Linked DNA regions of Cohaesibacter gelatinilyticus. Each later gene encodes a partner of the first gene's protein in a complex. Links are inferred from orthologs where the notes say so. Each region holds a gene or a part of one and is shown on either strand. Other genes may lie near its edges.

What was found.
Region 2: the proteins of uvrB (region 1) and CRO57_RS09510 are in contact, whole or in part, in a crystal structure (PDB 7EGT), measured with the Thermus thermophilus proteins. The link is inferred for Cohaesibacter gelatinilyticus from one-to-one orthologs. Residues at the interface, in WP_096411307.1 of Thermus thermophilus: Glu23, Leu25, Arg26, Asp27, Gly28, Glu29, Arg30, Phe31, Arg55, Glu326, Asp327, Phe328, Glu379, Ser382, Gln383, His398, Gly400, Arg401; in WP_096412145.1 of Thermus thermophilus: His654, Arg656, Phe657, Gln666, Asp668, Glu669, Lys680, Arg681, Leu682, Ser683, Lys685, Tyr686, Ala687.

The regions. Positions count from the first base shown.
Region 1 is NZ_OBEL01000006.1:37,433-40,955, forward strand. What follows is about bases 148-3,345. They hold uvrB (excinuclease ABC subunit UvrB), read left to right. Parts: upstream 148-490; coding sequence 491-3,145; downstream 3,146-3,345. Other genes in these bases: CRO57_RS19665 (Crp/Fnr family transcriptional regulator), read left to right, coding at 3,297-3,345. Also shown: CRO57_RS19655 (DMT family transporter), read left to right, coding at 1-109; more of CRO57_RS19665, read left to right, coding at 3,346-3,523. UniProt on the Escherichia coli protein: The UvrABC repair system catalyzes the recognition and processing of DNA lesions. A damage recognition complex composed of 2 UvrA and 2 UvrB subunits scans DNA for abnormalities.
Region 2 is NZ_OBEL01000001.1:2,089,032-2,092,419, forward strand. What follows is about bases 173-3,235. They hold CRO57_RS09510 (ATP-dependent helicase), read left to right. Parts: upstream 173-537; coding sequence 538-2,934; downstream 2,935-3,235. Other genes in these bases: CRO57_RS09505 (chloride channel protein), read left to right, coding at 173-357; CRO57_RS09515 (50S ribosomal protein L11 methyltransferase), read left to right, coding at 3,054-3,235. Outside these bases: more of CRO57_RS09505, read left to right, coding at 1-172; more of CRO57_RS09515, read left to right, coding at 3,236-3,388. UniProt on the Escherichia coli protein: A helicase with DNA-dependent ATPase activity. Unwinds DNA duplexes with 3'-5' polarity. Translocates on single-stranded DNA with 3'-5' polarity. Initiates unwinding more efficiently from a nicked substrate than double-stranded DNA.

The DNA.
Region 1 (3,523 bases):
CCAATGGCTTGGCTGCGCCATGATCTTTTCTTCCATTCTGCTGGTGGAATTGCTGCCACAATTCCAAAAATTCATTAAATCCAAAAAACTCGCCGAGCAAAATAACTGAAAAGAAAAGGCTGCTTCCAACCAGAAGGTTTAAGAAGCAGCCTCAGTTGTCGGAATGGCAACGGAGAACCGCTTTGTCACCACTCCAGAGAGTTCCAAAATGTCGGCATCAAATATCAGCAATCAGATCCAATCTTCATCTGTACTGATATTTTATATATTTCGAATATACATAATAAAAAGATCTTTTGCAAATGTCTTCAATAGTCTTAGCTGGCATCTCCGTTCCGACAGCCAGACGAGACATAAATTTCCCCATTCCTATGGAATGGCTCTTCTTATTCCCTCTTTGTTCCCTTATATTGACCGAGGTTCGCCCATCTGATGGGCAATTCTGTTTCATGCTCGCTTGATCCAATAACCCACGAGCAAAGGGGCTTTCATGGCATCGAAAAAAGACAGCAATTCTGGGAAAACAACAAAACCAGACGGCATGGGAGAAGCCCCACAAGCCGCATTTGAAGGCGTGCCTCTGTCCGATTCCATTTCCAGCTGGGCTGACGAGATAGCCCAAAGCGTAGAAACAAAAACAACGCCCCCCGCCAAACCAAAGCGCACCCGCAAAGCCAAGCCAGATGATAAGGATGTCACCGCCCGCCAAAAGGCTGCTGGCGGTCAGAATCCTGTTGCCGGTCTTGATATCTCGTTGGAAAAAGCTGAAGAGCTGGAACGTGTCACCAAGGAACGCAAAAAGGCTCAGAAGAAAAAGAAAAGCTCTGATCGCTCGGGGGTCACGGAAACCGTCACCGCTCTGGAGAAGCTGATCGAGCATGGCCGTCCGGAATTCATGGATGCCGAACCATGGCGCCCTCATCGCCCGGACAGACCGGAAAAATCCGAAGGCGGTGTGTCCTTTGATCTGGTTACCGAATTCGAGCCTTCTGGCGATCAACCCACCGCCATTGCCGATCTGGTAGAAGGTGTAAAGGATGGTGAAGCCACACAGGTTCTGCTTGGGGTGACTGGGTCTGGTAAAACCTTCACCATGGCGCAGATCATCGCCAAGACCCAGCGCCCGGCGTTAATTTTGGCACCAAACAAGACACTGGCAGCACAGCTCTATGGCGAGTTCAAAAGCTTCTTCCCGAACAATGCGGTAGAGTATTTTGTCTCCTACTATGACTATTACCAGCCAGAAGCCTATGTGCCGCGCACCGATACCTTCATCGAGAAGGACAGCAGCGTCAACGAACAGATTGACCGCATGCGCCACTCCGCCACCCGTGCAGTACTGGAACGCGATGACGTAATCATCGTCGCATCGGTTTCGTGCATCTATGGTATCGGCTCGGTTGAGACCTATACCGAGATGAGCTTCAAGATTGAGGTTGGTGACCAGATTGATCAGCGCCAATTGATGGCTGATCTGGTCGCGCTTCAATATCGACGCAATGATCAAGCTTTCCAGCGCGGCAACTTCCGTGTTCGCGGTGACATCATCGAGATCTTCCCAGCCCACTATGAGGACCGCGCCTGGCGCGTCTCCATGTTTGGCGACGAAATCGAAGAAATCATGGAGTTTGACCCTCTCACCGGCAAAAAGGCCGGGGAGCTCGAATTCGTCAAGCTCTATGCGAACTCACACTATGTAACCCCACGCCCAACGCTCAATCAGGCGATTAAAAGCATCAAGAAGGAGATGGCTGAACGCATCGAAGAACTTAACGCCCATGGCCGTCTACTGGAAGCCCAGAGACTCGAGCAGCGTTGCCGCTTCGATCTGGAAATGATGGAAGCAACCGGTGCATGTGCTGGCATTGAGAACTATTCCCGTTATCTCACCGGACGTCTTCCAGGTGAACCACCTCCCACTTTGTTTGAATATCTGCCCGACAATGCTCTGATCTTCATCGATGAGAGCCATGTCACCATAGGCCAGCTCGGCGCCATGTATCGGGGTGACTTCAGACGAAAAGCAACCTTGGCCGAATACGGCTTCCGCCTTCCAAGCTGCATGGACAATCGTCCTTTGCGCTTTGAGGAATGGGATGCCATGCGCCCGCAAACCGTCGCCGTTTCCGCCACCCCGGGAAAATGGGAGATGGAAGAGACAGGCGGCGTCTTTGCCGAACAGGTCATTCGTCCAACTGGCTTGATTGACCCAGTCATTGAGATCCGCCCTGCCACCACGCAAGTGGATGATCTACTGGGTGAAGTGAAAGAAAAGGCCGCTGCTGGTTTCCGAACGTTAGTCACAACTCTGACCAAGCGCATGGCAGAAGACCTGACTGAATACCTGCATGAGCAAGGCGTCCGCGTGCGCTATATGCACTCCGATGTCGATACGCTGGAGCGGATCGAAATCATACGCGACCTGCGCCTTGGTGCCTTTGATGTTCTCATCGGCATCAACCTGCTACGCGAGGGTCTGGATATTCCCGAATGTGGTCTTGTCGCCATTCTCGATGCAGACAAGGAAGGGTTCCTACGCTCGGAAACTTCCCTCATTCAGACCATTGGTCGTGCAGCCCGTAACGCAGACGGCAAGGTCATTCTTTATGCCGACCGCATGACTGGCTCCATGGAGCGCGCCATTGGCGAAACCAATCGCCGTCGTGAAAAGCAGACAGCCTATAACGAAGAACACGGAATCACGCCGCAAACAGTGAAGAAAAATATCGGCGATATTCTTGGCTCGGTCTATGAGGGCGATCATGTCACCGTTGACAAAGGCATGGCAGAAGAAGGCCCGGCCTCCATTGGCCATAACCTGGAAGCCCATATCGAGGACTTGGAAAATCGGATGAAAGAGGCCGCTGGTAATCTGGAATTCGAAGAGGCGGCCCGTTTGCGCGACGAGGTCAAGCGCCTGCGCGAAACCGAACTTGCCATTGCCGATGATCCCCTTGCTCGCCAATCTTCCATTGAAAATCAGGCAGGTAGCTACAAGGGCGACAAAAAATACGGCAAGTCGGCCAACCTGCCCAAAGGCACCCGCATCCAGGAGCCTGATCTGGATGATATGGGTCCTGGTACCGACCGCACTATACCCAAAGGTGGGCGCTCCTATCCAAAACCCAAGAGACGAAAAACATAAAATACAACTATAGATTGTTATTTTATGTCATTTAAGTGACTGAAAAATAACAAAATAAAAGCTTTGCAATTTAAAACAATAACTTGCTTTCTAAGCAGAAAGCCGTATATGGTCGATCTCGGGATCATAAGATCATAGTGCGAGTAGACCAGTGCAAACATCTGAGCTGTTGCATCAGGTGCCATTGTTCAATGGCCTTGATGAGCAGATAATTGACCATTTCTGCGCTCATACAAATCAACGACAGATCAAGAAGGGCACAATGATTTGTGCTCCGGATGATGTCGCGCACAATTTCTACATCGTACAATCAGGTTGGGTAAAGCTTTTCCGTGATACACAGGACGGTCAGGAAGCCGTGCTGGATATCCTCAGTAC
Region 2 (3,388 bases), on another replicon or contig:
ACATTGGCACTGCATGGGCGCTCCTATTTTCATTGGCAGCTGGAAATGCGCGGTGTCTTCTTACAGGAAGGTGATCACAAGTTCCTTGTTACCCATATCAAAGTGGCGCAATTCTATCATCCTTTGACAGAGGATGCTTTGGAAGAAGACCATCTACTTCCGGAAGATTCAGACACATTACGGTTGATGGATAATCTGGAAACAGCTTTGAAGGCCTTTGACGCCTGTGGTGGCGAACCAATCCCCGTCGCAGATCCTGATGATCCAACCAAAATACTTGGTTGGGCAAAGCAAGTTGATGCCCTTCGCTATTTCAACGACCTGTTGATCGACACCCATGCGCAAGAACACCGCTAAGACTGGAATGCCCACCAATGGCATTTGACTTCTATCGCCCCCTTTAAAAAAGGCTTAGAAAGTCCTGACAAAGCCATTATGTTGCTATAATGTTCTAGATCCAGATTCGAAATCTGGTTTATAAGGGCTTATGCCCTTCAATGCCATGCATAAACCGATCCAGTAGGACCCACTCACTCCATGTCTGACTTGTTTGCTTCACCACCGACACCCCCTACTCCGTCAGACGGTGAGCCTGATCATCAAAGCATTCGAGCACAATTGCAAAAGATGCGGCCCGTACCCTATATGGATGGCCTGAACCCGGAACAACGGGATGCGGTAGAAAGCATCGATGGGCCACTTCTGGTGCTGGCTGGCGCAGGTACAGGCAAGACCCGTGTTCTTACCACCCGCATCGGTCATATTCTGGCAACCCGCAGCGCCATGCCTTGGCAGATCCTCGCAGTGACCTTCACCAACAAGGCCGCCCGCGAAATGAAGGACCGCATCGGCAATCTCATCGGCGGCAATGTCGAGGGCATGCAATGGCTGGGCACCTTCCACTCGATTGGCGTGAAGATCCTGCGTCGACATGCGGAGTTGGTGGATCTGAAATCCAATTTCACCATCCTTGATACTGACGACCAACTTCGCCTGATGAAGCAGCTTATCCAAGCCCAAGGCCTGGACGAAAAGCGCTGGCCTGCGCGCCAACTGAACACTCTGATTGATGGCTGGAAGAACCGCGGCCTGACGCCACAACAAGTCCCACAAGACGAAGGCTATTATTTTGCCCAAGGCCATGGCGTCAAACTCTATACGGAATATCAGGCCCGCCTGAAAGTTCTCAATGCCTGTGATTTTGGAGATCTGCTTCTGGAATGCTTGCGGCTCTTCCGCGAAAACCCGGACATATTGGCCGATTATCACAAGCGCTTTCGCTATATTCTGGTGGACGAGTATCAAGACACCAATATCGCGCAATATCTCTGGCTGCGCCTGCTGGCCCAAGGCGGCAATAATATCTGCTGCGTTGGTGACGACGACCAATCCATCTATGGTTGGCGTGGCGCAGAAGTCGATAACATTCTGCGGTTCGAGGAAGATTTTCCCGGCGCCAAGGTCATTCGACTTGAACGCAATTATCGCTCCACGGTCCATATTCTTGCCGCAGCCTCTCATTTGATCACTTATAATGAAGGCCGTCTCGGTAAAACGCTTCATCCCCAAATCGAAGATGACGACGCGGAGAAGGTAACAGTCACATCAGCTTGGGACAGCGAGGAAGAAGCCCGCACCATCGGTGAGCAAATCGAAGATCTCCAGCGTGCCAAACATGATCTGAACGAAATTGCCATTCTCGTCCGTGCGTCATTCCAGATGCGCGAGTTCGAAGATCGCTTCATCACCATGGGGCTGAACTATCGCGTCATTGGCGGCCCGCGCTTCTATGAACGCGCCGAGATCCGTGATGCCCTCGCCTATTTCCGTTGCGTGGTACAACCTGCCGATGATCTGGCCTTTGAGCGTATCGTCAACACCCCGCGCCGCGGCCTGGGTGATGCAACACTCAAACAAGTTCACGATCACGCCCGAAGCCATGGTTTGCCTCTTACCGAAGCTGCAACTGATCTGGTTCAGACAGAAGAACTCAAACCGCGTCCGCGCAATTCGCTGAAGGGCGTGCTCGGCCAGTTTACCCATTGGCGCACCATGCTCGCTTCCATGAAGCATACCGAACTGGCTGAAATGATTTTGGATGAGTCCGGTTATACCGAGATGTGGCAGAAGGACAAAAGCGCTGATGCCCCTGGCCGCCTCGACAACTTGAAGGAACTCATCCGCTCCATGGAAGAGTTCGACAGCCTTCCAAGCTTCCTGGAACATATTGCGCTGGTCATGGATCGTGATTCTGCCCAAAGTAATGAAGCAGTCTCCATCATGACATTGCACTCAGCCAAGGGATTGGAATTTGACACCGTTTTCCTGCCAGGTTGGGAAGAAGGTCTTTTCCCTCATCAACGTGCTTTGGATGAATCCGGCACACGCGGTTTGGAAGAAGAACGCCGTCTTGCTTATGTGGGCATCACCCGTGCCAAGAAACGTGCCAAGATTTATGTGGCTTCCAATCGCCGCATTCATGGTCTTTGGCAGAGTTCCGTCCCATCGCGTTTTCTGGACGAACTGCCTCCCGCTCATGTGGACGTTGTGGAGAGCCAATCCACTTATGGCGGCTATGGCAATTCCGGTGTCGGTGGCTCCATCTATGGCAAAAGCCGCTTTGATAGCTCCGATCCGTTCGAGAACAATTACGATACTCCGGGCTGGAAACGCGCTCAAAACAACAAGGCCAAGAAAACCGGCAAGCCCAAGCAACGCTATGGAGGCGGACCTGCTTCCAGTGGCAAGGTGATTGATGGCGAACTGATCGCCAAAGGCACCTCAGATACACCATCTCTCTATTCAGTAGGTGAGCGTGTTTTCCATCAGAAATTCGGCTACGGGAATGTCAAATCCATCGAAGGTAACAAGTTGACAGTCGAGTTTTCTACCGGCACTAAGCGGGTGATTGACAGCTTTGTGGAACGTCATTGATTGGCGGAAACGCCAGCGGAACATCTTGTGATCTTGCCTTTACCTCCAAGAGCCGCTATCGAAGCACAAAATTGGCATCGAGTTGCCATAGCGTTATACGTCAAGCGAAAGACTGACACATGTCCCACTATCTCTATGCCGAAGGCCCTGCCGATCAGGTCCAGAATGCCGCCCGGCATCTTGAAGTCCTGTTCGAAGAAGACGGCTTTGCCATTTCCAATTTCGAGATTGATGAAGACGCCAAAGTCTGGGCCTTGTCCCTCTATCCAGCTGAGGAAATTGCCGACGAAGCCCTTTCCCGAGCACTGGACAATCTGAAGACTCAGGACATCTCGCTACCATTGGAAAAGGTAACTCTGCCAGACGAAGATTGGGTAAGCAAAAGCCTGGAAGGCCTGGTGCCAGTTGAAGCAGGCCGTTTTGTTATTCATGGCTCCCATGATGTTGGCATGAA